One region of the Mesorhizobium sp. PL10 genome, then DNA from elsewhere that is predicted to be linked to it. Evidence: predicted binding sites of a transcription regulator. Region 1 holds the regulator's gene; the other holds the start of a gene.
The links. The regulator PhoB, encoded in region 1, activates phosphate uptake and scavenging genes when phosphate is short. The targets are predictions, from matches to a motif close to TGTCATNNANCTGTCAT.
Positions count from the first base shown of each region.

Region 2: ACWGTO_RS12630 (bifunctional 2',3'-cyclic-nucleotide 2'-phosphodiesterase/3'-nucleotidase) is a predicted target of PhoB. The motif match lies at 7,214-7,230, and genes of this name have one in related genera.

Region 1 covers NZ_JBSKBR010000001.1:316,672-327,822, reverse strand. The annotation lists gene ACWGTO_RS01645 (CHASE domain-containing protein) at 1-1,353, opposite strand, end outside; gene ACWGTO_RS01640 (ATP-binding cassette domain-containing protein) at 1,517-2,320, opposite strand; gene ACWGTO_RS01635 (sugar ABC transporter permease) at 2,334-3,650, opposite strand; gene xylF (D-xylose ABC transporter substrate-binding protein) at 3,793-4,833, opposite strand; gene ACWGTO_RS01625 (ROK family protein) at 5,104-6,345, shown strand; gene phoB (phosphate regulon transcriptional regulator PhoB) at 6,346-7,035, opposite strand; gene phoU (phosphate signaling complex protein PhoU) at 7,052-7,756, opposite strand; gene pstB (phosphate ABC transporter ATP-binding protein PstB) at 7,798-8,622, opposite strand; gene pstA (phosphate ABC transporter permease PstA) at 8,640-9,956, opposite strand; gene pstC (phosphate ABC transporter permease subunit PstC) at 9,953-11,151, opposite strand, start outside.
Region 2 covers NZ_JBSKBR010000006.1:249,992-261,142, forward strand. The annotation lists gene ACWGTO_RS12590 (hypothetical protein) at 45-167, shown strand; gene ACWGTO_RS12595 (PRC-barrel domain-containing protein) at 237-602, opposite strand; gene ACWGTO_RS12600 (dodecin family protein) at 688-891, opposite strand; gene kdsA (3-deoxy-8-phosphooctulonate synthase) at 978-1,826, opposite strand; gene ACWGTO_RS12610 (VOC family protein) at 1,823-2,722, opposite strand; gene ACWGTO_RS12615 (Dabb family protein) at 3,047-3,337, opposite strand; gene ACWGTO_RS12620 (hypothetical protein) at 3,453-3,587, opposite strand; gene ACWGTO_RS12625 (class I SAM-dependent methyltransferase) at 3,850-5,100, shown strand; gene ACWGTO_RS12630 (bifunctional 2',3'-cyclic-nucleotide 2'-phosphodiesterase/3'-nucleotidase) at 5,134-7,113, opposite strand; gene ACWGTO_RS12635 (NAD(P)/FAD-dependent oxidoreductase) at 7,253-8,518, opposite strand; gene ACWGTO_RS12640 (5-formyltetrahydrofolate cyclo-ligase) at 8,698-9,369, shown strand; gene ACWGTO_RS12645 (hypothetical protein) at 9,522-9,935, shown strand; gene ACWGTO_RS12650 (Lrp/AsnC family transcriptional regulator) at 9,932-10,405, opposite strand; gene ald (alanine dehydrogenase) at 10,561-11,151, shown strand, end outside.

The DNA of each region.
Region 1 (11,151 bases):
TTCATGGAAGGTAAGGCCAAGCGCCTGCGTCGTCGTCTCGTCGAGCAGCACCTGAGGCCCTGACAATATCCCGTCGGGAAGCTCCTTGCCGAACACCTGGCCAAGCTCGATGCGCAAGAGGTCGCCAAGGTCGGCCTTCTGCCAGCGCGAGCGCGTCAGCATGTCCTGGGAAGCCGCCATTGCCTGCAGGCGGGCCGAGAACGAGGACGAGAACTCCTTTACGTCGGTGGCGTGCGCCGCCGTCTGGCGCGCGATCGCCAGCACCCGCGTGATCGAATTCTTGATCCGGTGCTTCATCTCCTGCAGCATCAGATCCTTTTCGAGCAGGCTCTTTTCCGTCGTCTCGTGCAACAACGACTTGGCGTCATAGGCGCGCTCCTGGTAGCGGGCCACCAGAGCGATGGCGCCGGCCAGGAGCAACCCGAACAGGCCGAGCATCACCGGAATGGCGCGGGAAGACGGCTGCGAGAAAGCGCTGGTCGGCCGAAACAACACCGTCCACGACCGGCCGGCGACGATGATCTTGCGCGTCACCAACAGCCTGTCGCCAAAGCTCGCAACCGGCGGCGTTTCCGACTGGAACAGAAGATTGCCGGCGTCGACCTTGCCGTCATAGACCTCGGTGTTGACCGGCAGCAGCGGTGTGCGGCTGAGCGCGGTCTGGAACAAGTCGCGCGCGCGGAAAGCGGCGTAGAGAAGGCCTGATGTCGACGACCTGGAGGCGTTGATGCCATCCGGAGCGGTTTCGACATTGAGCCTGACGAAGACCAGGAAGCCGGTAAAGGTCTGCGCCGCGCCGGTGCCCTGGCCGAGTTGAACCAGGCCGCTTGCATGCTGTGCGTCATCGGCCATCGCCTTTTCGATCGCTTCGCGCCGCACCGGTTCGGTAAACATGTCGTAGCCGATGGTCGACTCGTTGGCAGGATCGAGCGGCTCGAACAGCACGACGGGCGTGCGCCAGGACTGCGCCGTGTCTGGATAGACAGTGTGGGGCACGCCGCGGTCGCGCAACATGTCGCGCTCGACCGCCGCTTCATCGCCGGCTTTGGCCAGCCTGAGATAACCGATGCCGCGCATGCCGGCGAAATTGGTGTCGAGGTCGAGCGCGGTGAAGAAGGCCTTGAACTCACTTCGCGAAATCTCGCCATTGCGAGCGTCGAACAGGGCCTGGGTCGAGCGCAGCAGCGAAAGATGCAGGTCGATGCGGCTTTCGATACGGTTGAGCGCATCGTCGGCCGTCGCCTCGAATTTGATCCGCGCCGCCTCCTGGGTGGCGAAGTAGGCGAAGCCCGCCATCGTCAGGCTGATAAGCGCGACGGCAATGAAGGCGACGATCGGGAAAAGCTTCTTCAAAGGATGCTGCGGCCCATGTATCTGGAACCCTTATGGCATGTCACCGCGCCAACACAATGGCGAGGCCAAACCATCGTGACAGCTGGCACATCGCGTCCACATATTAGCCGGCTTATCGATCGCACATCGAGAAGATGACCGTCCGCCGATGATGGCGCATGTCTCAGGCGGCGATCTTCAGCGCGCCCGGCCCGGGAATGGCGCCGGGTGGGCATTTGCCGAGGATGATCATGCCGAGCACTTCGTCCTGGGTGACATCGGTGGTGTGCGCAGTGCCGACGACCTGGCCGTTCTTCATCACGCAGACACGGTCGGCAAGCTCGAACACGTCATGGATGTCGTGGCTGATCAGGAAGATGCCGATACCGTCGGATTTGAGCTGCTTGACTAGCTCGCCGACCTGCGCCGTTTCCTGCGGCCCAAGTGCCGCCGTCGGTTCATCCATGATCAGGATGCGGGCGTTGAAGAGGATGGCGCGCGCGATCGCCACCGACTGGCGCTGGCCGCCCGACAGCTTGATCACCGGCTCCTTGAAGCGCTGGAAACGCGGATTGAGCCGGCCCATCACCTTGCGCGCCTCGGCTTCCATGGCGACATCGTCGAGCGTGCCCCAGCCGGTCATCAGCTCACGGCCGAGGAAGAGGTTGGCGGCAGCGTCGACATTGTCGGCCAGCGCCAGCGTCTGGTAGATCGTCTCGATGCCGTATTTCTTGGCGTCGCGCGGGTTGGAGATCGCCGCCTCCTGGCCGTTGACGAAGATCTGGCCCGCGTCGCGCTTGTAGGCGCCCGACAGGATCTTGATCAGCGTCGACTTGCCGGCGCCGTTATGGCCGAGCAGCGCCACGACCTCGCCCGGGAAAAGATCGATGGATGCATCGTCGACGGCGCGGATGCCGCCGAAGGCGATCGAGATGTTGCGCATGTCGATCAGCGCTGTGCCGGTGTTTGCGGAGGCAGTCTTTTCCATGATCGTTCTCCTCCTAAACGCGCTTGCGGTAGACGGTGTCGAGAAACACCGCGACGACCAGCACTGCGCCGACGACGATACTCTGCAGCGGCGAGTCGACGCCGAGAAGCACCATGCCGGACTGCAGCGACTGCATCAAAAGCGCGCCCAGCATGGCGCCGATAACGGTTCCCGAACCGCCGGCCAGCGACGTGCCGCCGATGACGGCGGCGGCGATGACCAGCAACTCGTCCAGCGTGCCCAGTGCGTTGGTCGCGGAATTCAGCCTGGCCGACGAGATGGCAGCGGCGATCGTAGCCAGCACGCCCATGATCATGAACACCTTCATGGTGACCCAGCGTGTGTTGATGCCGGCGAGGTTGGCGGCTTCCGGGTTGCCGCCAATGGCAAAGACATAGCGGCCGAAACGCGTGCGTTTGGTGATGAAGGTCATGACGATGCCCACCATCACAGCCATCAGCACCGGAATGGCGATGCCATGGGCGATGAACAGCCCGCCTTCGGGAATGGCGATGTTGTTGGCCTCCGCATATCGCTTCACGATACCGACCGGCCATGGATAGGAATTGGCAACCCACACCGCGCCCAGGATGACTGCGCAGGTCACAGTGCCTATCAGCGTCTCGGCCCAGATCGGTCGCAGCGGAAAGCGGAAACGCTTGCGCTGTCGGCGCCCGTTGAACAGCGCGAACACCACGGCAAGGCAGGCGACGATGCCGACGACCCAGCTCCAGGTCGCGCCGATCGATCCGGCGGGACCGCCACCCATCAGCTGGAAGGTGGCATCGAGCGGGGCCACGGTCTGGCCGCTGGTCACCCACCAGGCCGCACCGCGCCAGACCAGCAGGCCGCCGAGCGTGACGATGAAGGCCGGCACTTCGAGATAGGCGATGATAAAACCCTGGAAGGCGCCGATGAGAAGGCCGAGCGCCAGGCCGATCGCCAGCGCCAGCACCCAGATCCAGGGATTGCCAAGCTCAAGCCCGACAAAACGCACCAGGAAATGCACCTGCGCGAAGCCCATGACCATGCCGATCACCCCTTCGGCCGATCCAACCGACAGATCGATGTTGCGCATGACGATGACCAGCACCATGCCGGAGGCCATGATGGCGACTGCTGATGTCTGCACCGACAGGTTCCACAGATTTCGCGGTGTCAGAAAAAGACCGCCCGACAGGATGTGCAGGCCGACCCAGATGACCACCAGCGCGCCGACCATGCCGAGCATGCGGGTGTCGATCTCCGTCGCCTTCAGGAAGCGCGCGACCGCGCCGAGTTCCGACGCGCGCGCGGTGTCGGCCTGCGAAGTCGAGGTCGTGTCGGTCATGATGTCCTCCCAGCGGCTTGCCGTCTGACGCGGATGCCGAACCACAGCCTAGAAGTTAGCCGCCCGCGGCGGAAACACAAATTGCCTTGAAAAAACGCCGCGGCCTGTCAGCCGCGGCGTTACTCTACTTGAAGTCGGCAGATCAGTTGCAGGCAGCGACGCTGCCGGCGGCGACACCCGCGCAGACTTCGTCCTTCTTGATCCAGCCGGCGTCGATGACGACGTTGAGGTTGTCCTTGGTAATGGCAACCGGGGTCAGGAACAGCGACTTGACGGTGTTGCCGCCAGGCGTGGTGAAGTCCTTGGCGCCGGCAATGTCGCCGGTCTTCTTGCCGTCGGCCAGCTGCGAAGCGATCTCGGCGGCGTTCTTGCCGAGTTCGCGCGCGTCCTTCCACACCGACACGGTCTGCGTGCCGAGGGCGATGCGGTTCAGCGCGGCATGGTCGCCGTCCTGGCCCGAGACCGGAACCGTTCCGGCCAGGCCCTGCGCCGTCAGCGCCGCGACGACGCCGCCGGCGGTGCCGTCATTGGCCGCGACCACAGCATCGACCTTGTTGTCGTTGGCGGTCAGGAACTGTTCCATGTTCTTCTGGGCGTTGGCCGGCAGCCAGCCATCCGTGTAGGCCTCGCCGACATTCTTGACCTTGCCGGAATCGATGGCTTCCTTGAGCACTTCCATCGAGCCCGAGAACAGGAAATCGGCATTCGGGTCGGAACCCGACCCCTTGATGAAGACGTAGTTGCCTTCAGGCTTCGCCTTGAACACTTCGCGGGCCTGCATGCGGCCGACTTCCTTGTTGTCGAAGGTCAGGTAGAAGACGTCCTTGTTCTCGATCAGGCGATCATAGCCGACGACCGGGATGCCTTCATCCAGCGCCTTCTGCACCGCCGGGCCGATGGCCGAGGCGTCCTGCGCCAGGATGATCAGCGAGTTGGCGCCCTGCGAGATCAGGCTTTCGACGTCGGTCAACTGCTTGCCGGGATTGGACTGCGCGTCGGCGGAAATGTACTTGTCGCCGGCCGCCTCGATCGCCGCCTTCATCGCCGCTTCGTCGGTCTTCCAGCGCTCTTCCTGGAAGTTCGACCACGACACGCCGATGACCTTGTCCTTCGCCTGCGCGACCGACACCAGCGTCAGCGACATGGCGACACCCGCCAGCATGGCGGCTGCAAATCTGTTCATGATAATCCTCCCTGCGCCGCGCGCGGCGCGACAAAACTGGCCCGAAGGCCGGCACACAGAGGCTCTATTTTTTCGAGCCTCGAAAAAATACTGGTCCAACGGCGAGACGCTGTCAACATCGATTCTGATGGAATCTGATGGCCTCAGCGAATTTTTTCGAGGCTCGCAATAAACAATGACAGCGCGGCCTGCTTCTGCCAATATTTGCTGGTGTCACCGACCGCCGTCACTATCATGAGGCGGGAGGAGGACCGGGAGGAAAAAAGAAAGATGTCGGTTGGAATCCGCCACGACGATCTGCGCCGTCGCAACCGCGCGATGGTGATTTCGGCCGTGCGCCGGGCCGGCCAACCGTCGCGGACCGAGATCGCGGCGACCACCGGCCTCAGCCATTCGACCATATCGGCAATCTCGTCCGACCTGATTGCGGAAGGCATCCTGGCCGAGAGCAAGCCAGGCGAGACCGGCGCGCTGAAACGCGGCCGGCCGCAAGTCGGCCTTGGCCTCAATCCGGAAGCGGCGGCGGTGATGACCGTGGTGCTGTCGCTTAATTTCCTTTCCGTCACCGTCATCGACTATGCCGGCCAGGTGGTCGCCGAGGAGCAGCGCCGGCTGGATACGCTGACCATGCCGCGCGACGAGCTGATCGGCGAATGCACGGCAATCGTGCGGCGGCGGCTCGAGGACCCCGACCTCGATGTCCAGAGCATCGCCCGCATTGCCATGGGCATCCAGGGCATCACCGATTCGCAGGCGCGCGCCATGCTGTGGTCGCCGATCACGCCGCTGACCGACATTGCCTTCGCCGACATACTGGAAGCGGAATTCGGGATTCCGGCCACCATGGAAAACGATTGCAACATGATGGCAGTGGCGCTGCAATGGCGCCAGCCTGAGCGCTACCGCGACAATTTCATCGCCATCCTGCTCTCGCACGGCATCGGCATGGGGCTGGTGCTGAAGGGCGAACTGTTTACCGGCACGCATTCCTCCGGCGGCGAGTTCGGCCACATGATCCATCGGCCCGGCGGCGCGCTGTGCCGCTGCGGGCGGCGCGGCTGCGTCGAGGCTTATGCCGGCAACTACGCCATCTGGCGCAGCGCCAAAATGATGAGCGAGGATGCCGAACCGGTCGATGTCGGCGACGCCGACATGCGGGCGTTGGCTGCACGTGCCCGCGAGACCGATGGGCCCGAGCGCGAAGCCTATCGCAAGGCCGGCGAGGCGCTTGGCTTCGGCCTCGGCAGCCTCTTCGCGCTGATCGATCCAGCACCGGTCGCCATGGTCGGCGTCAGCGCCGCCGCGTTCGATCTGATCGAACCGGCATTGCGCGAAGCGATTGCCCAGACCGCCGGCGGCCAGCACTCGAAGTCGATCTCCTTCGACACCGAGCCCAACGAGCTGCCGCTGATCCGCGAAGGCTGCGCCATGCGCGCGCTGACCTTTGTCGACCAGGAGATTTTCGCGCCGGGCGTGCAGGCGCGAGCGGGCGCTGGAAAGAGCGTTGCCTGATCAGTCTTCCCTGATCGCATACCCCGCGCCACGGATGGTGCGGATCACATCCGGCATGCGGCCATTGTTGACCGCCTTGCGCAGGCGCCCGACATGCACGTCGACCGTGCGCTCGTCGATATAGATCGTCTCGCCCCAGACATTGTCGAGCAACTGGCTGCGCGAGAACACACGGCCGGGATGGCGCATCATGAATTCGAGCAGCCGGAACTCCGTCGGCCCGAGCCGGATCTCGCTCTTCTTGCGGTAGACCCGGTGCGACTCGCGGTCGAGCACGATGTCGCCGACCTTGAGCACGCTGGACAGAACTTCCGGCTTGGCGCGGCGCAGCAGCGCCTTCACCCGCGCCATGAACTCCGGCGTCGAGAACGGCTTGACCAGATAGTCGTCGGCGCCGGTCGACAGGCCGCGCACCCGGTCGCTCTCTTCGCCGCGCGCGGTCAGCATGATGATCGGCAGCCGTTCCGTCTCGGGCCGCATTCTGAGCCGCCGGCACAGCTCGATGCCGGACACCGCCGGTACCATCCAGTCGAGCACCAGCAGGTCGGGAACATTTTCCTGCAGCCGGATTTCGGCCTCGTCGCCGCGTGTCACCACCTCGACCTGGTAGCCTTCGGATTCGAGGTTGTAGCGGAGCAGCACGCCCAGCGGCTCCTCATCCTCCACGACCATGATGCGTGGCGCAATCATCAGCAGTTCACCTTTATCAGGGCGATGTGGCCATCGCCGTTTCGTCCTGCTTCGGGCGATTGGCGGGCAATTGCTGGCCGGTCAGCACATAATACGCATTTTCGGCGATGTTGGTGACATGATCGCCGATGCGCTCCAGGTTCTTGGCGCAGAACAGGAGATGCGTGCAGGCCGTGATGTTGCGCGGGTCTTCCATCATGTAGGTCAAGAGCTCGCGGAACACCGAGGTGTATTTGACGTCGATGCGCTCGTCGTCATTCCTGAGCTTCGCCAGCGCTGCCGCATCTGCGGCAGCATATTCCTCGACCACGCCCTGCACCTGGATCAGCACCAGCTGCGCCATCGCATCGATGGAATGCGACAGGTCGCGCGGCGTGACGCTCAAGCCGACGGTGCCGACACGCTTGGCGATGTTCTTGGCGAGGTCGCCGATGCGTTCAAGGTCGCCTGCCATGCGGATCGAGCCGACCACGGCGCGCAGATCGTTGGCCATCGGCTGGCGTTTGGCGATCAGCGTGATGGCGCGGTCGTCGAGCTCCCGCTGGCGCGCGTCCATGATGGCGTCGTCGGAAACCACCCGCTGCGCCAGCGCATTGTCCGAAGTGAGCAGCGCCTTGGTCGAGCCGCTGACCATCGAGCCGGCCAGATCGCCCATGTCGCGGATCAGCTTGCTGATCTGCCCCAGTTCTTCATCGAAGGAGGCGACGGTATGTTCACCCATGATCCTGGTCCTCGTGCCTGAAAATTCAACCGCTGGACGACTCAGCCGAAGCGGCCGGTAATATAATCCTGGGTGCGCTTGTCGTCGGGGTTGGTGAACATCTTGTCGGTGGCGCCCTCCTCGACCAGGTAGCCGAGATGGAACATCGCCGTGCGCTGCGACACGCGCGCCGCCTGCTGCATCGAGTGTGTGACGATGACGATCGTGTAGTTCTGGCGCAGTTCGTCGATCAGTTCCTCGACGCGGGCGGTGGCGATCGGGTCGAGCGCCGAGCAGGGCTCATCCATTAGGATCACTTCCGGCGACACAGCGATGGCGCGCGCGATGCACAGACGCTGCTGCTGGCCGCCGGACAGGCCGGTGCCGGGCTCCTGCAGGCGGTCCTTGACCTCGTTCCAGATCGCCGCCTTCTTCAGGCTGGATTCGACGATCTGGTCCATGTCGGACTTGCGCTTGGCAAGCCCATGGATGCGCGGACCGTAGGCGACGTTTTCGTAGATCGACTTCGGGAACGGATTGGGCTTCTGGAACACCATGCCGACACGGGCGCGCAGTTCGACCACGTCGATGTTCTTGTCGTAGATGTCGTCCTCGTCGAGCGTGATCTTGCCCGTCACCCGCGCCGAATCGATGGTGTCGTTCATGCGGTTGAGGCAGCGAAGGAAGGTCGACTTGCCGCAGCCGGACGGGCCGATCAGCGCCGTCACCTGGTTCTGTCGGACGTCGAGATTGACGTCGAACAGCGCCTGCTTCTCGCCGTAGAACACGCCGACCTTGTCGCCGCGCATCTTGATGACTTCGTTCGACTTGGCGTTCATTTTGTCGCCCACTGCGTTTTCAAGGGACTGTTCGGTCATGATGTTCATACCAAATTGCCTTTTTTCTACCAGCGCCGCTCGAACCGGCGCCGAAGCACGATCGCGGTGATGTTCATGGCCATGAGGAAGACGAGCAGGATGATGATGGCGCCGGACATGCGCTCGACAAAAGCGCGTTCAGCCTCGTTTGCCCACATGTAGATCTGCACCGGCAGCGCGGTCGCCGGATCGAAAGGCGTCTTCGGATAGTCGGCGACGAAGGCGACCATGCCGATCAGAAGCAGCGGCGCTGTTTCGCCGAGCGCACGCGCCAGGCCGATGATGGTGCCGGTCAGGATGCCGGGAGCGGCAAGCGGCAGTATGTGCTGGAACACCATCTGCATCTTCGAGGCGCCAAGGCCGAGTGCGGCCGAGCGGATCGACGGCGGCACAGCGGCAAGGGCGGCGCGCGTCGCGATGATGATGGTCGGCAGCGTCATCAAGGTCAGCACCAGGCCGCCGACGAAGGCGGCCGAGCGCGGCATGCCGAGGAAGTTGATGAACACCGCGAGGCCGAGCAGGCCGAAAACGATCGACGGCACCGCCGCCAGATTGTTGATGTTGACTTCGATCAGGTCGGTGAAGCGGTTCTTCTTGGCGAATTCCTCGAGATAGATCGAGGCGGCGACGCCGATCGGCAGTGCCAGGAGAAGCACGATCACCATCATGTAGAACGAGCCGATGATCGCCACGCCCATGCCCGACGTCTCAGGTCGGCTGGAGGCGCCATAGGTGAACAGGCCGGTGTTGAAATGTTCGGCCATCGCGCCGTCGGTCTTGAGTTTGTTCATCCACTCGATCTGCTGGTCGGAGACCTTGCGGCGCGCCTCCTCGACGCCGAGATCGATCTGGCCCTTGAAGGCCGAGTCGAGATTGGCCGCCGCCAGTATATTGACGTCGCGCGTCGTGCCGATCACTGACGGATCGGCCATGACGATGTCGCGCAGCTGGACGCGGGCGCCTTCCGACAGGAAGCCCTTGAGCTTCAGCATCATCGGCTTGTTGGCCGGATCGATGCCGAGCTTGGCGACCAGCGCGCTGTCGGCAAGCTTGGGATAGTTCGCCTTGATCAGCACGCTCGGATCGGTGGCGCGCTTGTTCGACGGGTCGATGACCTTCTCGTCGAAAGTGATCGGCAGCGTCACCGTCGTCTGCCAGAAGGCCGTGTAGCCTTTCGAGACGATGGTGATCAGCATGATGGCCAGGAAGGCCAGGCCGACCGAGATCGCAATCATACCGTAGATGCGGAACCGGCGTTCGGCGGCATAGCGCGCCTTCAGCCCGATGTCGCGGCGCGGACGCGCAACCGCACCCGCCATCGTGTCCAGGGGAATGTCGGTCATTCGTATTGCTCCCGGTACTTGCGCACGATGTAGAGGGCGACGATGTTCATCACCAGCGTCAGCGCGAACAGCGTCAGGCCGAGCGCGAAGGCGACCAGCGTCTGCGGCGAGTTGAACTCGAGGTCGCCGGTCAACTGGTTGACGATCTTGACGGTGATGGTCGTCATCGCCTCGAATGGATTGGCGGTGAGATTGGCGGCAACGCCGGCCGCCAGCACGACAATCATCGTCTCACCGATGGCGCGCGACGCCGTCAACAGGATGGCGCCGACGATGCCCGGAAGTGCGGCCGGCAGGATCACCCGCTTGATCGTCTCGGAGCGCGTCGCGCCGAGGCCGAGCGAGCCGTCACGCATGGCGCGCGGCACCGCGGTGATGATGTCGTCGGAAAGCGAGGACACCACCGGGATCAGCATCACGCCCATCACCAGGCCGGCGGTGAAGATGCTCTGGCCCTGGATGAAGGGCGAACCGCCGGTGAGTGCAGCCGACAGGTCGCGCAGGAACGGTCCGAGCGTGACCACCGCGAAGATGCCGTAGACGATGGTCGGGATGCCGGCCAGCAGTTCCAGCGCCGGCTTGACCACCGAGCGCACGCTGCGCGAGGCATATTCGGACATGTAGACCGCCGACATCAGCCCGACAGGCACGGCCACCACCAGGGCGACGGCGGCAATGTAGAGCGTGCCGGCGAGCAGCGGGATAAGGCCGAACTGGCCCTGGCTGCCGCCGGAGCCGGCGGCGGCGAAACGCGGATCCCACACGGTGCCGAAGAAGAAGCTCATCGGCGACACGCTTTCGAAGAAGGTGATGGTCTGGAACAGCATCGACAGCACGATGCCGACCGTGGTCAGGATGGCGATGGTCGACGCCGCAAGCAGCCCCCACAGCATCAGCCTCTCGACATTGTTGCGCGCCCTGGCGCGCGGCGCGATCTGCCGCAGCGCATAGAAGGCGCCGGCGACCGACAACGCCAAGGTAACGACGGAGCCGAACAGGCCGAGCCTGTCCTGGACCGTGTTCGCATCGGCGGCGATCGGGATCATGTAATCCTGGGTATCGCTGGCCAGCGCCACGCCCTTGGCGATGAGCAGCGGCTGCAATTCAGCGAACGTGGCGGGAAGCGGCGTACCGGCATCGAGCCGGCGCAGGCCCTTGGCGAGGCTCTTCACCAGGCTGACGTCGAGCGCTTCGC
Region 2 (11,151 bases), on a different contig from region 1:
TTTATGGTTGCAGCTGCGCGGGGCGAAACAGGAGGAGTTTCGCCATGTCCGAGTTAAGCGGTATCGTGAGTTTGTTTCTGATCGCGGCGGCGTTCCTGACGTCATGCGACACCCAGCAGTCGCCAAAGGCGGCAACTGAGTTGTCGACGCTTTACGCAGGCCAATAGGAACTGTCCCATCGGATCGAAAAAGGCCCCCGTCGGGGGCCTTTTCTCGTCAGGCGTCAGCGCGCCGGATCAATGCCAATAGGGCGTGACCTTGTAGTAGTCATAGGAAGCGTCACGTGCGGCCTCGCCATCGGCGCCGGCCAGTTCATTGATCGAATAGGCTGGAGCCGCTTTCAGCTGGTCCTTGGAGAACGGCACGACATAGCCGCCTCTGTTCTCATCATAGTCGAGGCTCGCCCATGGAATGGCGTGATACTTCTCGCCAATGCCGAGAAAGCCCCCAAAGCCGATAACCGCGAACATGATACCGTTCGACGTCTTGTCGAGCATGATGTCCTCGATGCTACCGATGTTCCTGCCTTCGGTGTTGTACACCGACGTGCCGATGACGCGCGAAGCGGCAATGGCTTCGGTGTGGCCTGTCTGGGTGGTCATGTCTGATGCTCCTCACTGTCGTTGATGGTACTTTGACAATGAGGGGCGCGGGCGAAAGTTCCCGATTTTTTTCAGCGGCAGGCGCTCAATCCGCGAGGATGAAAGTCACCTTCATGTTGACGCGATAGGCCGCGATCTTGCCGTCCTCGACGACGATCTTCTGGTCCTGGATCCAGGCGCCTTCGACGTTCTTGAGGGTCTTTGAGGCGCGCGCAATTCCCTTCTCGATGGCGTCCTGAAAGCTCTTCTTCGATGACGACGTGATTTCGGTGACGCGGGCGACAGACATGGCTTCCTCCTGCCAAGACGCTCATTTGCAAGGAGGAGCCTACAGCCGGCCTTTGCCGACTACAAGCTGGCCGTCATCGTGGCCGTTCAGCCAGTGGTCTTGGCGATGCGGTCGAACGCCATCAGCTTTTCGAGCAGAGCCGGCATGTCCCTCAGCGGCAGCATGTTCGGACCGTCTGACGAGGTCGAATTGTCCGGATCCTGGTGGGTCTCGATGAAGACACCGGCGACGCCGACGGCGACGGCAGCACGAGCAAGTGTTTCGACAAAGCGGCGCTCGCCGCCGGAAGAACCGCCCTGCCCGCCCGGCTGCTGCACCGAATGGGTGGCGTCGAAAATCACCGGCGCGCCGATCTCGGCCATCACGGGCAAAGCGCGCATGTCCGACACCAGCGTGTTGTAGCCGAAGGACGCGCCGCGCTCGGTGGTGAGCACATTGGGGTTGCCGGACCCGGTGATCTTGGCGACGACGTTCTTCATGTCCCAGGGCGCCAGGAACTGCCCCTTCTTGACGTTGATCACCTTGCCGGTTTTGGCGGCGGCGACCAGCATATCGGTCTGACGCGACAGGAAGGCTGGAATCTGCAGCACATCGACATGCGGCGCGACGATCGCGCACTGCTCCTCGGTGTGGACGTCGGTCAGAATGGGGAGCGAAAATTCCTTGCGCAACTCGTCGAAGACCGGAAGTGCCGCATCCATCCCGGCGCCGCGCGTCGCCGACAGCGAGGTGCGGTTGGCCTTGTCGTAGCTGGTCTTGTAGACGAGGCCGATGCCGAGCTTGCCGGTCAATTCCTTCAGCGCGCCGGCCATGTCGAAGGCGTGCTGGCGCGATTCGAACTGGCACGGACCGGCAATCAGTGCCAGGGCTGCGTTGTTATCGAAGACCACGTTGCCGACGGTTACCGCCGAATTCGGAGCCAGGGGCTTGCTCATTGAATCTCCCGGAAGATGAATGCCGCGCCCTGCCCGGATGCCGGCTGCACGACAAGTTCGTTGCCCGCTATATCGTATTGGATGGCGTTGGCTGCAAGCAGCCTTGCGGTAGCATCGGCATTGCGGACTGAGAACAATACCGCAGCAAAGTGCAGATCGCTCGGCTCACCAGCCGCAAGCCTGAAGCGCGCGGTAAAGGCTCGGGGGTCAAGCACGGTCAAGGTCGCATTCGGCAGGTCGAACGTTGCGCCCTGCTCCAAACCCGTCGCCACGGAAATCAGCTTGCCCTGCTCGGACGGCGCATCGCTGACCGCGACGATTTCGGCAATGCCGGTCACGCCATTGGCATGGGCTTGCAGCGCGCTGCGGTCGATATCAGGCGCATTGATCCGCTCGCAGGCAAACAGAAAAGCGTCCGTCGCCCCGCCGCCGGAAGCGAATGCCAGCTTGAACGACGCCATGTCGCTCTTTCCGGCAGTGTCGGTGAACGTGCGCGAAAAACTCAATACTTCGCCCGCCGACAGTCCGGCTTCGACAAAGCGCGCGTGATCCGCGTCGGCATTGCCGGTGCCCACCACCACGGCGGAAAAGCCCTCATCGCCCAGATTGGCGCGATAAAGGCGATCGCGCGCGACAAACACATTGCCATCGGCAATCGCCCGCGCGGCAGCTTGGCGGTCTCCCACGGCGAGCGGTTCGAGATAGGTCCCGTCGGCGAAGAAGACGCAGCAATTTTCGGTGCCGAAGGGGTGAATGCCGGTTGGAGCGACGATGAAGCCAAGCGATGTCAGCCGCGCTCGCGCCACATCGAGGCGCGCCGTCGGCAGCACCAGGTGGTCAAGCGGATGGATTGTGCTGGTCATGCCGGCGCGGTGTGCATCATTCCGGAAATCCATTCAAGCATTTCCGCCGATGGCGCCTTGATCGGGGCGTCGTCCGCTCATGAGGGAGCATGTCATGCCAGGACGGTTTCCTGCGATTTCCCTAATCGGGAACCAACTGGATGCCACGGCATCCCCCGCGCGGGCGTCTCCCAGACTGTGCTCACCACCTACATTCCGGGCAGCCCACGGCAAGTGCAGCTGTCGCCCAGGATGCACGTCAAATGTGCCGGCTGGCTGCCATCGGCGACGAGCCTTTCAAGGTCGGCTTCGGTTGTTCGCGCACTTCGATGTACGAATTCCGCCTGTGAAGAACTGCCGAGTTTCTGGCCGGCCTGATCAGGCCATCGCCACGACATCGGCCGAATAGCGCAATTCGCGCAGGGGTTTGACCCGACTGGTCGTCTCGGCATAGAGCGGGTGCGCCTTGTAGGCGGCCAAGGCCGCATCGTCCTCGAACTCGGCATAGACGACCACGTCGATCGCGTCTGACAGCGGATCGACCTTGGTGTTGAGCGTGACCTCGAAGAGGCTTGAATGCGGAATCTTGCCCAGCGTGAGCAAACCCGTGCGCACGGCCTCGACATCGTCCTTGCGCCGAGCGCTGAAGAAAACGATATGCCGGATCACGCCTGCCTCCAAATTCGATTTGCCGGCATGTTTTGTGTGAGCGAAACGGTCGCGTCAACCGCCACGATGTCGCGCCCGGCAACGCCGGAAGGCGACTTCGCGGAGGCGCAAAAACCTAGCCCCCGCCAGTGACGTAGCGCACGACGCGCGACATCTCCCTGACCGTGCTGTCGAGATAACGGCCATTGTTGTAGAGGCCATCCCAGATCAGGAAAAAGGCGATGGCCATGATGACGACGACGTAACGCATGACTGAAGCTAGCGCATGCGGGTGTCCGTAACCATAGAGATTTCGCCGACGCCCGATACTCGCCCGAATTCTGGCCTCGGGCGGGTTGCCTTTGGTCCAGCCGCGCACACAGCCTGCCTCTTGAAGTTCTGGTCGATGCGGTGGAAGATTGTGGCGAAAATTCACGCAGATAGCGGCGTTCGCGCCTGCGAATGAAATGTGGAGGATGTGGAGGCCGGCAGATCTTTGCGCCGTCCCCGCGGAAGTCCAGGGGGGACACGAGATGGCTGCTAGGGAAAACAAGGGCGTCGGCGACGCCATCAGGCTGGACGAGCTCAACTTCGCCGAGATCGTCAAGGGGTTGCCGGCCAAGGCGCGCATGGTGCTGTCGGCGGCGATGAAACTTCCTCGCGGCTCGCTCAAGGTAAGAATGCCGGATGGCCGCGCTGTACTTGTCGGCGGCAATGCGCCCGGCCCCGATGCCGAACTGGTGCTGAAGAACTGGCGCTTGCCAGGCCGCGCCTTTTCCGGCGGCACCATCGGCGTTGCCGAATCCTACATGGACGGTGACTGGGAAAGCCCTGACGTGACCAGCTTCCTCGAACTGTTCGTCGTCAACTCGGCCATTGGCGAACGCGTCGCCGGGGGCGCCAGCTGGCTCATCAACACGGTCCAGCGGATCCGCCACTGGTTCAACGAAAACACCCGAACCGGCTCGAAGCGCAACATTTCGGCGCATTACGATCTCGGCAATGCGTTCTACAAGCAATGGCTCGATCCCTCGATGACCTATTCGTCGGCGCTCTATGCCACCGGCGCGAACGACCTGGAAAGCGCGCAGGCCGCCAAATACCGTGCTTTGGCCAAGGACACTGGCATCGGCAAGAAGGACCATGTGCTCGAGATCGGCTGCGGCTGGGGCGGCTTTGCCGAATTTGCCGCGCGCGAGATCGGCTGCCGCGTCACCGGACTGACCATCAGCCGCGAACAGCACGATTTCGCCAAGGAGCGCATCCAGAAGGCCGGGCTGTCTGACAAGGTCGACATCAAGCTTCAGGATTACCGAGACGAAACAGGCACTTACGACCGCATTGCGTCGATCGAGATGTTCGAGGCGGTCGGCGAGAAATACTGGCCGGTGTTCTTCGGCAAGATGAAGGCGTGCCTGAGGCCCGGTGGCACCGCCGGCCTGCAGATCATCACCATCAACGAGGCCGCCTACGACACCTATCGCGCGCGGCCGGATTTCATCCAGCGCTACGTCTTCCCGGGCGGGATGCTCCCGACGCCGTCGATCCTTAAGTCGCTGGGCAGCGACCATGGCCTTGCCCATCTGCGCGAGCGCGTCTTTCCGGACGACTATGCCCGCACGCTTGCCGAATGGCGCAACCGCTTCTGGCAGTCGTGGGAAAAGATCGTCCCGCTCGGCTTCGACGACCGCTTCAAGAAGCTCTGGGAGTTTTACCTCCACTATTGCGAAGCCGGCTTCCGCGCCAGCTACATCGACGTGCGCCAGGTGGTCTACAAGGCGTAGAGGCAATTGGGCGGGCGTTTGCCCGCTCCTTTCTCAAAGCAGGATGCGATACTTCGCAAACCCGGCTTCACCCTCGCCAACGGGCTCGATCTTGAGGGACTTCACCCCCGCGATAAAATCCTTCGCCCTGGGTCCGGTTTCGAACACGACGCTGGTTCCTGGCAGCGGCGTGAACGACCAATTGTCATCGGCCGACGGATTGATCGTGCCCTCGCTGACGACGTAACGCACGATCACGTCGCGGTTGGTGTCCGGTGCCTCATAGATAATCTTCGAGGCGTCGATATCAGGGAAGTTGCCGCCACCGCCGGCACGGTAATTGTTGGTGGCTACGACGAATTTCGCTGAGGGATCAATGGGCTTGCCCTCGAAGTTGAGGTCGACGATGCGGCTGGAGCCGGCATTGGCGACGCCACCCTTGGCATCGTATTTCGGCGACTGCGACAGGTCTATCCTGTAGCTGACGCCGTCGATCACATCGAAATTGTAGGACGGGAATTCGGTGTCGATCAGCGCCTGGTCGGCCTTGCCCGGTTCGATTTTCTTGAAGATGCCGGCTGACATTTCCAGCCATTCCTTGACCTGTGCCCCGGTGATTTCGACGGCGCGAACGGTGTTGGGATAGAGATAGAGGTCGGCGACGTTCTTGATGGCGATGTCGCCAACCGGCACGTCGGTGTAATAGTCAGCGCCGTTGCGACCGCCGGCTTTGAAGGGGGCAGCCGCCGACAGGAGCGGCACGTCCTTCCACCGCGTGCTCTTCAATATGTCCTTGAGATACCAGCTCTGCGCCTGGTTGACGATCTGCACCGACGGATCGTCTGCCACCAGCGCGAAATAGGAATAGAGCGGCGCCGACGTTTTGCCGACCGGACGGCGAACATAGGCAAGTGTCGCCTCATGGTCGGCCTTCAACGCATCGACGATGCGCTGGTCGTCGGCAACAGTCGGCTTGTTCGCCTTGTCGACGCGCTCGTAAATCGGCCGTGCTTCCGAGGTCGCCGAGACCACGCGCCATTTCGATCCGTCGCGCTCCAGAAGCAGGTCGATCAGGCCCATATGCGATCCCCAGAAGCCGCCCATCACCGCCGGCTTGCCTTGCAGCGTGCCCTTTTCGGTGTCGACGCCGTCGAGCGCCTGAAAATCCTTCTTGCCAGGGAAGACCAGATGCTGGTGGCCGGTGAACACCGCGTCGATGCCGTCGACGCCGGCAACGAAGAACGAGGCGTTCTCCATGCCGTCGCCCTGCTTGGTATCGATGCCGGAATGCGAGAGCGCAATGACGATGTCGGCGCCCTCTTCCTTGATCTGCGGCACCCAGGCCTTGGCCGCCTCGACGATGTCGCGCGTCCGGACATTGCCTTCCAGATTCTTCAGGTCCCAGACCATGACCTGCGGCGGCACGAAGCCGATGACACCGATCTTGATCGGCTGTTCGGCGCCCGACCCGTCCTTGATCTTCTTGTCGAGGATGACATAGGGCCTGAGATAGAGCTTGTCGTCGCGCGGGTTGACGGCGAGTTCGGTGCCACGGATCAGATTGGCGCACACGAAAGGGAAATTGGCACCGGCCAGCACCTTGTCGAGGAACGACAGGCCGTAATTGAACTCGTGATTGCCGAGCGTCGAGCATTCATAGCCGAGCAGGTTCATGCCCTTCATGATCGGATGCAGGTCGCCATCCTTGAGGCCCTTCTCGTAGGCGATGTAGTCGCCAATCGGATTGCCCTGCAGCAGATCACCATTGTCGATCAGCATCGCGTTGGTGGCTTCCTTGCGCACCGCCGCGATCAGCGAGGCCGTCCGCGACAGGCCCATCGTGTCGTTCGCTTTGTCGGCGTAGTAATCGTAAGGCAGCACATTCACATGGATGTCTGTCGTCTCCATGATCCTCAGATGCGCCTGATTGGCCTCAGCGCGGGCGGAGAACGGATGCAGAATGATCAGCGCCCCGCTAGCGGCCGCACCGGCAAGAAAACCGCGACGAGAGACGGGGTGGGTGAGTTGCGACATCGGTTTTCCTTCCCAGCGACGTGACGATATCCCAGCCCCGGCGGGAGCTTCGCGCCGAAAACCGACCGTGTCCATCGGGAAGTCAGTCGATCAGCAAAAGGTGACGCCTGGATGATTAACCGCGGCGGGAGGGACGATGTCAGCCCTTGTCGTCGTCGCCCTGGGTGATCAGCCGCGCGCTGCGCTGGCCGGTGAAATAGATCCATAGCCAGCTAAGCGATACCGACAGTCGGTTGCGGAAGCCGATCAGGAAGTAGATATGCGCCACGCCCCACAGCCACCAGGCGAGCCAGCCGGTCAGCTTGATCCAGCCGAAATCGATCGCGGCTGCCCATTTGCCGATCGTCGCCAGGTCGCCGGCATGTTTGTAGCGGAAAGGGCGCGACGCGCTATCACCGGCCAGCCGCGCCTTGATCGTTGCCGCGACATGCCTGCCTTCCTGCTTTGCGGAAGGCGCCACGCCGGGTACCGGCTTGCCGTCCGGCCGCAACACATGCTCAGTGTCGCCGATGACGAAGACCTCCGGATTGTTCGGCACGGTAAGATCGGGCTCGACCATCACCCTGCCCACCCGGTCGACCGGCGCTCCCAGCCACTCTCCTGCGGGCGAAGCGGCGACGCCAGCGGCCCACAGGATCGTCCTTGCCGGAAGATGCGTCTCGCCAAAGACAACGCCTTCGGCATCGAGGCGCGTAACGGCGCGGCCGAGTTCGACCGTTACGCCCAGCCGTTCCAGAGCCTTGCGGGCATAGTCGGACAGTTCCGGCGCGAAATTGGCCAGGATCCGGTCGCCGGCCTCGACCAGCACCACGCGCGCCTCACGCGTGTCGATGTTGCGGAATTCGCCCCGCAGCGTCTCATGCGCGAGTTCGACAATGGTGCCGGCAAGCTCCACCCCGGTCGGGCCGCCGCCGACGATGACCAGCGTCAGCAACGCCTGGCGCGTGGCCGGATCGGTCTCTCGCTCGGCCTGCTCGAAGGCAAGCAGGATGCGGCGGCGAACGGTAGTGGCGTCCTCAAGCGTCTTCAGCCCAGGCGCAAAGGGCTCCCATTCGTCATGGCCGAAATAGGCGTGGCGGGCGCCGGTGGCGAGCACCAGCGTGTCGTAGGCGATCGAACTGCCGTCCTCGAGCATTACACGTTTGCCGGCACGGTCGACGCCGATGACGTTGCCCAGAAGGGTCGTCACATCCTTGCGATTGCGCAAGAGATGGCGGATCGGCCAGGCAACCTCGGAGGTTGCGAGCGATGTGGTCGCCACCTGGTAGAGCAGCGGCTGGAAAAGGTGGTGGTTGCGCTTGTCGATCATGGTGATGCGCACGGGTGCACCGGCCAGTGAGCGGGTGAGTTCGAGACCGCCGAATCCCGCACCGACGACAACGACATGATGGCTTGTTTCGTTCATCGCACTCATCTCGTTTTCACCGTCCGTATTTAGTGGTTCTTGTGCACCGCAACAATGTCGTGGTGCGCAGGACTGCCATGCATCAAGGCTGCCCCAGACTCGCCTTCCAATGTCGTGAATGCCTACGTTGTCAGGTTCAGACGGGTATAGCCTCACACGGCAGGACCACGGGAGTGAGCATGGCCAACGACGATGACGACGCCAAAGATCACGACGGCCCGGCGCTATACGCCTCGCCGCCTTGTTTCATGCACGAACTCGACCCGGAATTTCGCGTGCCGCTATCCGACTGGTCCGACGTCAGGCGCTGGCGAAAGGTCGAGCGCGAACGGCTGATCGCGGCGCGACTGGCGGTTTCGGCCGATGCGCGCACAACCAGGTCGCAGCGGATTGCCAACGGCCTGGACGCGGTGATCGGCGACATCGCCGGCCGTATGGTCAGCCTCTATTGGCCGTTTCGGGGCGAGCCGGACCTGCGGCCATGGATGGCGTCGATCAACGAGCGCGGTGGCCGCACGGCCCTGCCCATCGTCATCGAGAAGGCCCAGCCGCTGATGTTCCGCGCCTACGTCCCTGGCGACCGGCTGGAAAAGGGCGTCTGGAACATCCCGATCCCCGCCAAAGGCGATCCGGTGCTGCCCGACATTGTCATTTCGCCGATCGTCGGCATCGATCCCAAAAACTACCGCCTGGGCTATGGCGGCGGCTTTTTCGACCGCACGCTGGCCACGATGCCTTTCAAGCCATTGGTCATCGGCGTCGGCTACGAGTTGCAGCGGATCGCCACCATCTACCCGCAACCGCATGATATCCCGATGGATCGGATCGTCACCGAGGCCTCCGCCTTCTAGCAGCGCAACGTCACGTGACAAAAATCCGACTTGGTCGATGATATAATCTTCGAGGAGACCACGCTGCGAAGCACTGTTTCGACAGGCGCTCTGGGCGGATCCAACAGTGTCCGGTCACTCTTTGGATTGGCTGCATCACAACGGATGACGAGATGCTCGGACGAACTTTAGCGGCTGCCCTTGCAATTGCGTTTTCGTTCTCGCCTTTGCATGCGCAACCACAGCATCGTTTACCGGGCGGCTACAAATGGGGCCGCTGCTTGCTCGTTGTTGACGGTCAGACTCGCATCTCCGGAAGATGCTCCTATCAAATCGAGACTGGCGGCGATTTTAATATCCAGGGGCCTCGGCAGGTTTTTGCCGGTATCGACTACCCTGATACGCATAGTGGCGCTGGTGAAATGTCGAAAGATTACTGGGCGGTTGTCTACAAGGACGGTGATGTGTGGGCGGGCTATGCGAACTCCGACATTCGCGCAACGCACGGCGATGAACGTTGGCAAGAGCTTCGCCGCGAAGGCGCCTGCTATATTGGGAAGGACGTCCGGATTTGCCTTTGGCGTTAAGCCAGTTCCGGCTTCATGCCCATGGCGGTCCGATCGACGATCTCGCGCAAGGCAAACGACGAATTGATCTTGGTCACATGCGGCATCGCGGACAGCCATTCCTTGTGGATGCGCTCATAGTCGACAAGGTCCTTGGCCGCGATGCGCAGGATGTAGTCGTATTCGCCCGACATCAGGTGGCAGGACAGCACATTCGGGCAGCGCTTGATCGCCGCCTCGAAATCCGACAGCGTCTTTTCGAACTGTCCCGACAGCGATATATGCACGATCGCTGTCATCTGGTGGCCGAGCGCGGCATTCGAAAGCCGGGCGTGATAGCCGCGAATGGTCCCGGATTTCTCCAGATTGTCGAGGCGACGAGAACAGGCCGATTGCGACAGCCCGACCCTTTCGGCGAGCGCCGCATTGGGTATGCGCCCATCCTTCTGTAAAGTCTCGAGAATGGCGATATCAATCCTGTCGAGCGGCATTTTTCGTGATTCCTGCGAAAATCATGCGATTTGGCGCAACGATTATCGAAACAGGCGATCCCACGCAAGCGCATTCGCAAACACCTGCGCAACGATTCGTGGTTCACTGAGTTCATACAGGGAACGAGCCCCAAGGGCCGGATCAGGAGAAGACGATGCGCGTCGGTTGCCCCAAGGAAATCAAGAACCACGAATACCGCGTCGGCATGACGCCGGGCTCGGTCCGCGAATATGTCGCGCATGGCCATGAGGTATTGGTCGAGACCGGCGCCGGCGCCGGCATCGGCGCCGATGACAATGCCTATCGCGCCGCCGGCGCCACCATTGCCAAGACCGCCGCCGACGTGTTCGCCAAGTCCGACATGATCGTCAAGGTCAAGGAGCCGCAGCCCAATGAATGGGCGCAGCTGCGCGACGGTCAGATCCTTTACACCTATCTTCACCTGGCTCCGGATCCGGAACAGACCAAGGGTCTTCTCGCCTCCGGCGTCACGGCAATCGCCTACGAGACGGTAACCGACGACCGCGGCGGCCTGCCGCTCCTGGCGCCGATGTCGGAAGTCGCCGGCCGCCTGTCGATCCAGGCCGGCGCCACCGCGTTGCAAAAGGCCAATGGCGGCCGCGGCGTGCTGCTCGGCGGCGTGCCCGGCGTGCTGCCCGGCAAGGTCACCGTGCTTGGCGGCGGCGTCGTCGGCCTGCATGCCGCCCGCATGGCGGTCGGCCTTGGCGCCGATGTCACCATCATC